DNA from 3 places in the Specibacter sp. AOP5-B1-6 genome. Region 1 is predicted to be linked to each of the others. Evidence: riboswitches for the same ligand, from Rfam matches in the RefSeq annotation. Region 1 holds a riboswitch; each other region holds the start of a gene.
The links. Region 1 has a riboswitch for S-adenosylmethionine ahead of ACT3TS_RS11145 (ABC transporter ATP-binding protein). Riboswitches for the same ligand answer to the same signal wherever they lie in the genome.
Positions count from the first base shown of each region.

Region 1 (4,375 bases):
CCAATAAGGTGAAGGAAGCCGACGGTGCCACGGCGGAATTTGAGTTGCTGCTGCAGGAGTCCGTCGTTGACGTGGTGGCACGCCAACAAGCCGCCGGCATTGACATCGTCAACGATGGCGAGTTCGGCCATGCCATGTCCACCGCCGTCGATTACGGCGCCTGGTGGTCCTACTCCTTCGCCCGCATGGGCGGACTGGAGCTGGACGCGGACCAAAAATGGGCTCTCGACCCCGTCGAGTCGACGCCCGGCAACATTGCCCTGACGGGCTTTGTGCACCGCCGCGACCGCACCATCTTTGCCGAGGCCTACAACGACCCCGCCTCCGGCATCTTCTCCGCCGGCGCAAAACTGTTCCCCAAGTGCACCGGTCCCCTGACCTACACCGGGCACGACGCCGTCGCCTCCGACATCAAGAACCTCACCACCGGCATGGCCCGGGCAGGCGTCGAGGAAGGTTTCGTCGCCGCACTGTCTCCCGGCAGCGCCTCCCGCATCTCCAACGAGCACTATGCCACGGAGGAAGAGTTCATTTACGCCTGCGCCGATGTGTTGCGTGAGGAATACACTGCCGTCATCAACGCCGGGTTGACGCTGCAGATCGATGACCCCTCGATCGCCGAGAACTGGGATCAGATCACCCCGGCCCCCTCGATTGAGGACTACCTGAAGTTCACCCAAATCAGGGTTGAGGCGTTGAACTACGCACTGCGTGGATTGCCGCAAGACCAGATCCGCTTCCACTTGTGCTGGGGGTCCTGGCACGGCCCGCACACCACAGACCTGCCGTTCCCCGAGTTGGTTGACACCATGCTGAATATCAACGCGGGCTCATATTCCTTCGAGGCAGCCAACGTCCGCCACGAACATGAGTGGAAGATCTGGCAGGACACCAAGCTGCCCGAGGGCAAGTCGATTGTGCCGGGCGTCGTCTCGCACGCAACAAACGTGGTTGAACACCCGCAACTTGTGGCCGACCGCATTGAACGCTTTGCCTCGGTGGTGGGGCGAGAAAGCATCATCGCTTCCACTGATTGCGGACTCGGCGGCCGCGTGCACCCGCAGATTGCGGCAGCCAAGCTGGCGGCACTTGGCGAAGGTGCGGCACTGGCCAGCAGCCGGCTCTGGAAATAATCCCCGCTGCCGCCAGCGCAGTGCGGCTACAGGCCCAGTGCGGCAGCCTCGATTTTGGGGCAGGTGTCCATGACGACATCCAGGCCGGCGTCCACTGCCCGCTGTGCCGCCGCCTCGTCGATGACACCCAGCTGCAGCCAGACGGCCCGGGCGCCCACCGCAATTGCCTGGTCAACCACGTCGCCAACCCTCGTGGAATTCACAAAACAGTCAACAACATCAATGCGGCCCGGGATCTCCGCCAGTGTTTTATAGCCCGTTGCGCCGTGGACGTCGTCGCCCTTGAGGCTGACCGGGATGATCTCCTGGCCCAGGTGCTGCTGCAAAAACAAGGAAACGCCGACGGCGGCGCGGCGGGGATTGTTGGAGAGTCCAACCACCGCCCAGCGGCCCGGCGTTGTCAGCAGGCGGCGAATGGTTGCGGGGTCGTTTACATGTGCCATGAGCTGAGCTTATGCCGTCCCTGCAGAGGTCGGCCAATTGAATTGTTACGCTTCGCGAACCGCTGCACGTCCGCCAATTTCTGTCGGTCCGGTGCCGGGCCCTAGTCTGAAGGTGACCATCCCGAGCGGCTGAGAGATCTGGCTCAACGACGCCGCAGCAACCCTGGTCGGCCCCCTTTGTGGGTGTCGATACCGGCAGGGTGCTACCGCCAGGACCGATGGAGTGTTGCCATGTCTGCTTTACTTTCGCCGCCCACACCAGTCTCAGCCTCAGCGTCCCCGCCAGTCTTTGATCCGCGGGGCACGGCCGCCATGCCGGTGTCCTTTCATGAGCTGGGCCGTTCCTTTGGCTCCGGGGCCGGCACCCACACGGTGCTCCGTGATGTTTCGTTTGACGTGCGGGCCGGGGAGATTGTTGCCCTGCTCGGACCCTCGGGCTGCGGGAAATCCACTCTTCTGCGTGCCGTGGCCGGGCTCGATGCCCCGAGCACCGGCGCCGTGTCCATCGACGGAACCACCGTGTCCGGCATTGATGCGCGCTGTGCCGTGGCATTCCAGGAGCCCCGCCTGCTGCCCTGGCGGACGATCGCCGGAAACGTGGCGATTGGTGTGCCCTCCGACGCGGACGCCACCCGCAGCCGCCGAGCGGTGGAACAACTGCTGAAACTGGTGGGCTTGTCGGATTTCGCCGGGCACAGGCCTCGGGAGGTTTCCGGCGGCATGGCACAACGGGCGTCCCTGGCCCGCGCCCTCGCCCGCAATCCCGGCGTTTTACTGCTGGACGAACCCTTCGGCGCCCTGGACGCCCTGACCCGGATCACCATGCAGGACCTGCTGCTGGATGTGCACGCCGCCGAGCCCGCAACCGTCCTGCTGGTCACCCACGACGTCGATGAGGCGCTGCAGCTGGCCGACCGCATCATCCTGCTCGGACCGGACGGAACAGACCGCCCAGGGTCCACCATTGTGCGCACGGTCGAAGTGCCCGGCCCGCGCCCCCGCGCCCGGGCGTCAACAGAACTGGCCGGCCTGCGCAGTTCGCTGCTGGCCAGTCTCGGCGTCGACGGCCACTAGCCTCCCCATTCGAGCGCACCTGCACTCCTGCGCAGCTGCGCTTCACACACTTTCACCACCGCAACCATTTTTAGGACCCTCATGCCTGTTTCACACTCTGTCAACCGCCGTTCCTTCCTAAGCGTCGCCGCCGCTGTCTCCGCTCTGGCCCTGGCCGGCTGCGCCGGTGAAAACGCAGCCACCGACGCAGCCGGCAATGGCGGCGGGTCCGGCACACTGACCATCGACTTTGCCACCTACAACCCGTTGAGCCTGGTCATCAAGGAAAAGGGTTGGCTGGAGGCGACCCTGGCGGACAAGGGTGTCACCGTGAAATGGCTGCAGTCCGCAGGTTCAAACAAGGCCAACGAGGCGCTGCGCGCCGGTGCCGTCGATGTTGGATCCACGGCCGGCTCCGCCGCGCTGCTGGCCCGCGCCAACGGATCCCCCATCAAGACCATCTCCCTGTACTCCCAGCCGGAGTGGGCGGCACTGGTCACCGGCAAGGGCTCGGCCATCACCTCGGTCGCCGACCTCAAGGGCAAGTCCGTGGCTGCCACCAAGGGAACCGACCCGTACTTCTTCCTGGTCCAGGCGCTGGAGGAAGCTGGGCTGAGCACGAAGGACGTGACAGTGGAGAACCTCCAGCACGCCGACGGCCGCGCAGCCCTGGCGAACGGTTCCGTGGATGCCTGGTCCGGCTTGGACCCCATCATGGCGGCCGCCGAACAGGAAGGCGCCACGCTCTTCTACCGCAATCTGGATTTCAACACCTACGGTTTCCTGAACGCCACCGAGTCGTTCCTGAAGGACAAGCCCGAACTGGCACAGACCGTTGTGGACGCCTATGAAAAAGCTCGCATTTGGGCCGCGGCCAACCCCGAAGAAACGGCACAAATCCTGGCCGACGCCGCCGGGCTCAAGCCCGCCGTGGCCAACACGGTGATTCTCGAGCGCAGCAACCTCGACGTGTCAGGGATTCCCGGGGACAAGCAGCGCGCCGTGCTGGCCAAGATCGGGCCCACCTTTGTGGAACTCGGCGACGTCAAGACCCAGGCTGAAGTCGATACCGCGTTGGAGACCCTCCTGGATGATTCCCTGGCCGTGAAGGCAAATCCCGACTCGATCAAGGAAGCCTGATGACAGCCACCACCACGGCCGCGCGCCGCAGCGGGTCCGTCCGGAACCTGGCCAACGGCTGGGCCCGGCTGGGCCTGGGACTGCTGCTGCCGGCCCTGATATTGCTGGCCTGGCAGCTGAGCACGGCCGCCGGACTCTTCTCACCGGTCCAGCTGCCGGCGCCCCGTGCGGTGCTGGAGGCAGGGACCGAGCTCATCGCACGCAACGAACTGTTCGGCCATGTGGCGATCTCCACGCAGCGGGTGCTCATCGGATTCGTTGCCGGCGCGGCACTGGGTGTTTCACTCGGTGCCCTGGTTGGGCTTTCCAAGGCCGCCGAGGTGTTGCTGGGCCCCACGATCGGCGCCCTGCGGGCCGTCCCGTCCCTGGCATGGGTGCCGCTGCTGATCCTGTGGATGAAGATCGGCGAGGACTCAAAGGTCACCCTGATTGTGATTGGTGCGTTTTTCCCCGTATTCACCACGGTGTCCCTGGCCCTGCGCCACGTGGACAAAAACCTTGTGGAGGCCGCCCGTGCCTTTGGGCTGAAGGGCATCAAGCTGCTGACCACCGTGCAACTGCCGGCCGTGGTCCCGGCCATCTTCTCCGGACTGCGTCTCGCCCTGG
Region 1 is NZ_JBQSVT010000018.1:61,774-66,148, forward strand. It holds gene ACT3TS_RS11135 (cobalamin-independent methionine synthase II family protein) at 1-1,133, shown strand, start outside; gene ACT3TS_RS11140 (CoA-binding protein) at 1,160-1,576, opposite strand; SAM riboswitch class I at 1,690-1,801, shown strand; gene ACT3TS_RS11145 (ABC transporter ATP-binding protein) at 1,808-2,650, shown strand; gene ACT3TS_RS11150 (aliphatic sulfonate ABC transporter substrate-binding protein) at 2,732-3,769, shown strand; gene ACT3TS_RS11155 (ABC transporter permease) at 3,769-4,375, shown strand, end outside.

Region 2 (4,375 bases), on a different contig from region 1:
TGGGGACCTGGACTCCGAACGCTGCGCCAATGCAAGCACAAACACGGAGCCGAAGCGGCGGGCCAGCAGCCCCAAAAGCCGGTTGCGGGATGACGGACGCATGGGCGGACCGGCGTGGTCACCGAGCAGGTCCAGCCAGTGTTGTTCGTGGCGTCCCTCGGCTGTGGCCAGGGCCATCAGGATATCGTGCTCTTCGCCGTCGCGGCGCTTCGCCAAGTCCCGGTAGACCGAGGCTTCGGCACGTTCATCGGCCAAGTATTGGCGCCAGCGCTTAATTTCTGCCGGGGTGGGAATTCGTTCAGGCACGGGAGTTGCTCCTCAAAGTCAGCCCCTACTGTAGCGCGGATTCATGCGGTTTTCCGGCCGGGACTCCTAGCGAAAAAGTTTCGGGATGCCGGAAAATCCAGCCAAAAGAAATATTCAGAAAGTACTTGACGCAATGGAAAGTACTTGCGTAGAGTTGTGTCATTGCTTCGACCCCACAAGATAGTTCAACCAAGGAGAATTCCATGACCGCCACACAGCAGACCAAGACCCATGACTACTACGCCACCCGCATCATGTTGATCGGCATGACCATGGGGCTCGCATGCATGGCGGCCCTGTTTATTGCGGGCCTCGTCAAGGGAAATGCGGGCATGGTGGTCATGGCCTCCAGCTGCGCTGCCTTGCTTGGCGGCACTTGGGCCTCCACTAGTGCGGCAGCCAAGAAGAAGGCTGCCAGCCAGCCGCAGCGCTGATGCAACCGGTCGTGGGCGCCGTCCATCGCAGTGCCACCGAAGCTATCGGGGGCCTTAGCGATGGCGCGGAGCTGTTGTGGTCTACATGTTCCACAAGGGCGTCATGGGGCTGGCGTGGATGGCGAAGAACCAGCGCTCCATCGGCGCCGTGCCCGAAGAGGAGTACGAGGTCCCGATCGGCAAGGCCAAGGTGGTCCGCGAGGGCACCGACGTGAGCATCGTGACCCTGTCGCTGTCCGTGCACCACAGCCTGGACGTGGCGGAGAAGCTGGCGGGGGAGGGCATCAGTGTCGAGGCGCTGGACCTGCGCTCGCTGGTGCCGCTGGACCGTGAAGCCGTGATCGCCACGGCAGCAAAGACCGGAAAAGTCATTGTGGTCGATGAGGGCTACCAGTCATTTGGGCTGTCCGGGGAGATTGCAGCCACCATCACCGAGCACGACCCCGCCCTGCTGAAGCATTTCAGCCGCGTGTGCGTGCCGGACGTGCCCATTCCCTACGCCCATGAACTCGAATATGCTGTGTTGCCAACGGCCGCACGCATTGAGGCCGCGGTCCGAACGGCGGTAGCTGCATGAGTGAAGTCCTGTTTCCGATGATGACGGGGGATGCCTCCGAACCCGGCGTCGTGGCCACCTGGTACGTGGCCGACGGCGACACGGTGGCCGAGAAGCACCTGCTCGCCGAGGTCGCCATTGACAAGGTCGACGCCGAAATTTACGCGCCCGTTGCCGGCACCGTCCGGCTTCGGGTCCAGGAAGGCGACGAAGTGGCGCAGGGGTCAGTGATCGCCGAGATCTCGTGAACCCGACGCCTCCCCACGCCGAGCCGCTGGTGCGTCAGTGCGCGGTGAGCCCGAAGCCGATCCGGCGACCCGCCCTGACACCGGTCTGCGCCACGGTGACAACCAGAGTGGCGATTTCCGGGATCCACTGGGCCGGCCGGACGGCCTGTGTGAGTGCTTCGACCAACTCGACGGGCTCGCCCGACCAGTACTGGTGGTAGCCACCGGGCGTCGCAAACGACACGGAACCAAGGTTGAGGTCCACGGCCGGAAGGACGGGGATGCTGGCGGGCCGGGCAATCTTGCGCCGGGTTGCGGGGGCCACGGAAGTGAAAGTCATGGTGGAAGCCTTTGCTTGCTCTTACCGAACGGAGCTTTCCGCCGGTCACTTCCTCATCCGAACCACCCGTGAAGCATGGGGTTGGTGTGCGACCAGTCGGAGCTTGGCGTCGCATCTCATGAAGCTGTTCCCAAGGCTACTGCTTTAAGGCTCGACGGCGGCAGGTGACGTAATTTATTACGTCACCTGCCGCCGTCGCCACCCGTGCAAGCGACCGGCGGATGCACACAAGGACGCCAGAGCCGCAGCCGGGACAACCGCGGCAGCCTCCTCCGCCGTCGTCCTCCAAACAAAAAATCTAGCCCGCACTCGTGGTTGTTAATTCAACCTAAATCAGTTGAATTGACAACCACGAGTGCGGGGCAGATGCGAGGGTTACTTCGCCAGCGCGTGGGCTTCCTCGTCGGGGTTGGAGTCGGTGGCGGCAGCGGCCAGGCGGTCGTCCCAGACCTTGCGGATATGGGCTGGGGTTTCCGGGCTCAGCAGGGAGACCACAGCGTAGACGATGAGCGAGGAGCCCAGGCCGAAGTAGATCGGCTCGTTGGCGTAGATGCCGTCGACGCTGTGGATGATCCCGGTGGCGTAAATGACCAGGGATGCGATGGTGACGATGCAGCCGACGGCCATGGACCAGGCGGCACCCAGGCCGGTGCCGCGCTTCCACACGAGGCCGCCGATGATGGCCACGAGCAGGCCGCCGACGAGGATGTCGTAAGCGATGGTCAAGGCGAACACCACGTCGTTGACCACAATGGAGATCAGCACCACCAGCAGGCCGATCACGAGAATGTACCAGCGGTTGGCCTTGATGTCGTGCTCGGGGTTGGCGGAGTCGGAGTTGTCGATGTCCTTGCCGAACCAGCTGGCGACGAACGGAATGACGTCCTTGCGGGCCACTGTCGCGGCGGCAATGAGCGAGCCGGAGGCGGTGGACATCATGGCGGCAACGGCCGCGGCCATTACGATTCCGCCGATGCCCATGGGTAGCAGGTCGGTGGCAACCTCAGCGTAAACAACGTCCTTGCCCAGGTTGGCGATGTCAATGGCGGGCAGCGCCACGTAGGCGGCCATGCCAATCAACGCTCCTGCAACGCCGTAAAGGATGCAGTAGATGCCGGCCGCGGTGCCGCCCCAACGGGCCACTTCCGGTGTGCGGGCCGTAAAGACGCGCTGCCAAATATCCTGGCCAATGAGCATGCCCAGGGTGTAGACCACAAAGTAGGTGATGATCGTCTGGACACCGATCCCGTCCCACTGGAAGAAGCTTGCATCCACGCGCTCACGGATGCCGCCAAGGCCGCCCGCGGCGTTCCACGCGAACGGCAGCATGAGCAGGAAAACGCCCACGGTCTTGATGACGAACTGCACCTGGTCGGCCAGGGTGATGGACCACATGCCGCCAATGGTCGAATAGACCAGCACGATCGCCCCGCCGACGGCGATGGCCAGCCAGCGGTCCCAGCCGAACAGCACCACAAAGATGGTGGCGTAGGCACCCGTCGACGTTGCCGAAATCATGATGGTGTAGGCCAGCATGACGATGCCCGAAACCTTGGTGGTTTCCCGGCCGTAACGCAGGCTCAGCATCTGCGAGACCGTGTAGATCTTCAGCTTCTGCAGCGTGGGCGCAAAGAGCAGGCTCAACAGCAGTACGCCGACACCGATGGCGACCACCAGCCACATGCCCGAGATGCCGAACTTGTAACCAAGCCCCACCCCGCCCACCGTGGAGGCGCCACCGAGCACGACGGCGGCCATGGTCCCTGTGTAGAGGAAGGGACCCAGGCGGCGGCCGGCGACGAGGAAGTCGCTGTTGTTCTTGGTTCGTGATTTGCCCCACCAGCCAAAGGCCAGCATGGCCACCAAATATAAGACGACTATGGCAATGTTTAAGTCCACGCGATGCTCCAGTGCTAAGTGATTGGGATTCCCCAAAAATATTGCCTATAAAGCAACATTTGTTGTCTATTAGGCTAAACTGTGATGGTAGTTACAGTCAATATGCCGCTTAAATTCAAGTGGCGCTGGTGGCGTAAGGAGCCGCAATGAAAGCTTTGCCCCTGGAACCAAGTGCCGGCCCGGTGGCCATTGGGTCGCGGATTCGCGCAGCCCGGCAGGACCAGCGGCTCACCATTGAGCACGTGGCGGACGCGACTGGACTGACGAAGGGATTCCTCAGCAGGGTCGAGCGCGACCTGACCTCACCGAGTGTGGCTTCCCTGGTCACCTTGTGCCAGGTCCTCTCCATCTCCATTGGTGAACTGTTCGCTGCCCCGGAAACCCACTTGGCCCGGCGTGGCGAGGGGCCGCGCATCTCTCTCGGCGGCGAGGGCATTGTTGAACGGCTGCTGACCTCGCGCTCGGAGCGGCGCCTGCAGATCCTTGGTGCCACGATCGAGCCGTACGGGCGCGGGGAAGCTGAACTGTACGCCGTCGACTGCGACGTCGATGTCCTGCACATCATCAGCGGCGAGCTGACGCTGCGCATGACCCAGGATTCCTATGAGTTGAA
Region 2 is NZ_JBQSVT010000011.1:88,700-93,074, forward strand. It holds gene ACT3TS_RS07785 (VIT1/CCC1 transporter family protein) at 1-306, opposite strand, end outside; gene ACT3TS_RS07790 (hypothetical protein) at 510-740, shown strand; gene ACT3TS_RS07795 (transketolase C-terminal domain-containing protein) at 826-1,317, shown strand; gene ACT3TS_RS07800 (biotin/lipoyl-containing protein) at 1,314-1,544, shown strand; gene ACT3TS_RS07805 (hypothetical protein) at 1,579-1,863, opposite strand; SAM riboswitch class IV at 1,876-1,987, opposite strand; gene ACT3TS_RS07810 (sodium:solute symporter) at 2,239-3,720, opposite strand; gene ACT3TS_RS07815 (helix-turn-helix domain-containing protein) at 3,909-4,375, shown strand, end outside.
Region 2: linked by a shared signal. The riboswitch ahead of ACT3TS_RS07805 (hypothetical protein) and the one ahead of ACT3TS_RS11145 (ABC transporter ATP-binding protein) in region 1 are both predicted to bind S-adenosylmethionine.

Region 3 (4,375 bases), on a different contig from region 1:
CCCAAAATTTCCGGAAGCGACTTGCCTGTCACCACGCCCAGCTTGGCCGACTGGTACTGAACGAGCATGGCCATGACGTTGGCCGCCACCAGGACCCAGACCAGAAGGTAGCCGTAGCTGGCACCCGAGGTGAGGTTGGCTGCAACATTGCCGGGGTCGACATAGGCAATGGCGGCCACAAAGGCAGGGCCCAGCAGCAGGAGCAGTCCGCCGCGCGGTTTGCGCAGCGGCTTTTTCCCGGTTGTGGCAGTCTCGAGCACAATCAACCCTTCGAAGTGCCTAAATCAATTTTGTAGGTATGCCGAAATCATATGCTTTTTGGGCTGCCGTTGTCGAGGTGCGGTTCTTGGGGCGCCGGTTCCTGCTGACGGGACGGCCTACAACTTCCGGGTGCGCCAGGTCTGGGTCACATAGGGAAGTTGTAGTTCGGTGCCGGGGACGTGGCCCAGGTGCTCAAACAAGTACCAGCGCAGATTGGCTGTCACTTTGGCGCGGACCTGCTCCGAGGCCTTGAGGTAGTAGCTGCGCGACTTGGCCAGCTCCATGAGCTCCTCGGGGGTCAGCGTCTGGCCCCACCGGGTGTTGTGGGGCTCGGCGGGCGCGAATTCCGGGCCGAGGGTGGGGCGGAAGTCGGGCTTGTGGACATCACCGGCGTGCATGATGCGGGCCAACCTGTGCACCCAGGGGAGTCCGACGTCGAGCTGGTTCCAGACCAGCCCGAGGGTGCCTCCGGGGCGCAGCACGCGGGCAATCTCGGTGCTGGCCGTGAGGGGATCGCACCAGTGCCAGGCCTGGGCGACTATGGCAAGGTCCATGGTGGAGTCGGCCAGTTCGAGGTTTTCGGCCGTGCCCACAAGCGCGGTGGCCTGCGGGACAGCGTGGGAAAGCTGAGCGAGCATGTCGGCCGAGGGGTCGACGGCGGTCAGGGTCCAGCCGCGCCCGGCAAGCAACTGGGTGTACTTGCCCGTTCCGGCCCCCACGTCTAGGACGTCATGAAGGGGGTGCGCGGCGACTTCGGTCAGCCAGTCAAGGGATTCACGCGGGTAGCCGGGGCGGACCTTGTGGTAGTGGCCACCGCCCTCAAGGAAGGCTGTTGCCATGCGTTGGCGCCGTTCGGCGTCGAAGACCGGTCCGCCGGTGCCTGCCATGTTCGCTCCTGGGGTGTTGTGCGTTGGTGCCGTTCAACTTTACCCTCTACCCAACCCTCGCTCTCTCTAATGGCTATTGGCAGGCCTGGTGCCCGCTGGCAGGATTGAAACGCCCCCGTATGTGATCGAGCGTTTATTGGTCGGTGGTGCAGGGGGCGGCACCGGCCGTGCCCGGGGTGTTTGGCGCCCAGCCGGGGTAGACGCGGTTGTCGTCGGCTGGGACCCAGCGGCCGGCGTCGACCACGTAGTCCCAGCCCAGCCCGTCCCGCAGCAGCGTGCTGATGCCGTCGAGCAGTCGCTGGGCGTCCTCGAGACGGGAACCGACCCCAAAGCTGGCTCGCAGTGAACCGGCGGGCAGCCCCAAACGGTTCAGCAGCGGGTGGGCGCAGAACTTGCCGTCGCGTACGCCTACGCCATGTTCGGCCGACAGGTATGCCGCAACCAGTCCGGCGTCGTACCCGGTGACGGAGAAATTAACGACGCCGATGCTGCCGCAGTCCGGGTGGGTGTCGGCGTCGCTGAACAGGGTGTGGACGGTGGCGCCGTCGAGCGCGGACAGTCCGGCGACCAGGTGGCTGCGCAGGAGTTGTTCGTGGGTGTGCCAGTCGTTGGCGTCGAGGGCGGCCAGGGCGGTGGCGGCCTTGGCCAGCGTGGCCGCGCCGAGCACGTTGGGGGAGCCGGCCTCGTGGCGGGCCGGGCCCTCGGTCCAGCGCGTTGACTCGAGCTTGACGTCCTTTACGGCGCCGCCGCCGGCCAGATGGGGCGTGCCGGCGTCGAGCCAGTCGGGGCGGCCCACCAGGACTCCGGCGCCGAACGGTGCGTAGAGCTTGTGGCCCGAGAACGCGAGGTAGTCGATGCCGCTGGCGGACAGGTCGATCCGGCGGTGCGGTGCCAGCTGGGCAGCATCCACCACGATGCGCGCGCCGTAGCGGTGCGCCAGCGCGGCCAGCTCGTCCACGGGAAGCACCTCGCCCGTGACATTTGAGGCACCCGTGACAGCCAACAGCAGCACATTGCCGGCACGCAACTGGGTTTCCACCCGTGCAAGGGTGGCCGCAATGGAATCGGCGGCGACCACCGAGCGGTGCGGCAGAGCCTGCCACGGCAGCAGGTTCGCGTGGTGCTCGATGTCAAGGTAGAGCACCTCGCCGTGGACGTTGGCGCGGCCCTCCGCATAGCCCTGCTGCTTGAGGATGCTTGCCACGCACCCGGCCAGCAGGTTCAGTGAGTCTGTGGTGTTGCGGGTGAAGATCACGGTGTCGTCGGGGCGGGCCACCACAAAGTCCGCAACGATCCGCCGGGCGTTTTCATACACCGACGTGCTTACCTGGGAGGCGAAGCCGGCGCCCCGGTGCACGCTGGCGTAGTACGGCAGCACCTCGTTCAGGTGTGCCGCCACTTCTTCAATGGCCGGCGCCGATGCTGCATAGTCAAGATTGGCATACCGCACGTGCCCGCCCTGGATCAGCGGGGCAGGCAGGTCCTGGCCCACGACAGGCAGCAGGGGGCGGCTGGCAAGGGAGGTTTCCGCCAGTTGTGTGTTCTCAAGCAGTGTTTCCTCAAACAGGGCGTTGCTCATGAATGTTTCCTTCGACGGAAGGACGCTTGGGGGTGCCAAGGAGTCCGCGCTTGCCATGACCGTTCCGGCCTGGCCAGGTCGTCACCCGGGGCACCCCGCCGCGAAAGGAGGGTTGCCGGCCAGCAAACCGGGGTTTAGCGCTGGCACTCGTGACCTATGCCCAAAAGGTTAGCCCAAGAATTCCGACGGCGCATTTGTTACGTTGCGTAACGGGCGCCCGCATTCGCCCGAAGCAGCCCCGCGCCAGGCGGACAAAAAGAACGACGGCGGGAGGACGCCGTCGTTCTTAACTCACCTGTGCTTCTTGGTTGGGGTCAGCCCAGCAGGTCATCCCAGTTGGGGTTGAGGCGGTGCAGCACCTCTGTGTGCAGGATCGAGTTCGTGGCCAGGGCGTTGCCGCCGAAGGGGCCGTCGGCGCCCTCGAGCGAGGTGAAGCGCCCGCCGGCCTCGGTGACGATCGGGACGAGTGCGGCCATGTCGTACAGGTTCAGTTCGGGCTCGCAGGCAATGTCAACGCTGCCCTCGGCGACCATGCAGTAGGACCAGAAGTCGCCGTAGGCCCGGGTGCGCCAGACGTCGTCGGTCAGGGAGATGAACTCGTCCCGGTTGCCGCGCTCGGCCCAGCCGCTCAGTGACGAGTAGGACAGGGAAGCGTCCTTGAGTTCGGCGACGTTTGAAACGCGGATGCGGGTGGCTGCCGCGAGCGACTTGCCCATGTAGGCGCCGGTTCCCTGGGCGGCCCACCAGCGCTTGCCCAGGGCCGGCGCGCTGACGAGGCCAACGACGGGGACGCCTTCATCGACGAGGGCGATCAGCGTGGCCCAGACGGGGACGCCGCGGACGAAGTTTTTGGTGCCGTCGATCGGGTCGATGATCCAGCGGCGGGAACCGTGTCCACTGCTGCCGAACTCCTCACCCAGCACGGCGTCGCGCGGGCGGACCCGGGCCAGCTGGCTGCGGATGGACTCCTCTGCGGACTTGTCTGCGTCCGTCACGGGGGTCAGGTCCGGCTTGGTTTCAACACCCAGGTCGAGGGCCTTGAAGCGGGACATCGTCAGGGAGTCGACGCTGTCGGCCAGGACATGTGCCAGGCGGAGGTCATCGTTGTACGTCTGGGGTTCGATCGTCATACGCTTCACGCTATCGCGATTTGGCGCAAACACCCGTCAGCGCCACCTTCGTGAACTTATACGCACAACTGGAGCTCAGTGGTGTATATGCGGTGACGAACCAAAACTCATGCGCACCACCCGCTGTGAGTGGCGCGTACAAGTTCACGGGCAGTGGCGCCTGGGCATCCTGCAAGCGCCTAGCCGTGCGCAGAAGCCAACTGAGCCGCGGGCAGCTGGCCAAATGTTCCAAGCTGCGCAGAACCCACTGCGGGTGTGCCGCATAACACAGTTTTGCGGCACAACCGCGGCGAGTTCCACGCAGATTAGGACAGCGGGGGCCGGTTGTGCGCAGCTTGGGACAGCTGGGGCCGGTGGATGGGCCCACGCCGGCAGGGATCCCTGGCCGAGGAACGAGCTTAAGGTGCCGGTGGATGGGCCCACGCCGGCAGGGATCCCTTGCCGAGGAACGAGGTTAGGGGGCCGGTGGGGACTACTCGAAGATGCCCAGTTCCTTCGCCTCGGCGCGGCCTTCTGTC
Region 3 is NZ_JBQSVT010000016.1:91,305-95,679, forward strand. It holds gene ACT3TS_RS10385 (Nramp family divalent metal transporter) at 1-260, opposite strand, end outside; gene ACT3TS_RS10390 (class I SAM-dependent methyltransferase) at 378-1,148, opposite strand; gene ACT3TS_RS10395 (aminotransferase class V-fold PLP-dependent enzyme) at 1,282-2,727, opposite strand; SAM riboswitch class IV at 2,769-2,882, opposite strand; gene hisN (histidinol-phosphatase) at 3,042-3,857, opposite strand; gene rsgA (ribosome small subunit-dependent GTPase A) at 4,330-4,375, opposite strand, start outside.
Region 3: linked by a shared signal. The riboswitch ahead of ACT3TS_RS10395 (aminotransferase class V-fold PLP-dependent enzyme) and the one ahead of ACT3TS_RS11145 (ABC transporter ATP-binding protein) in region 1 are both predicted to bind S-adenosylmethionine.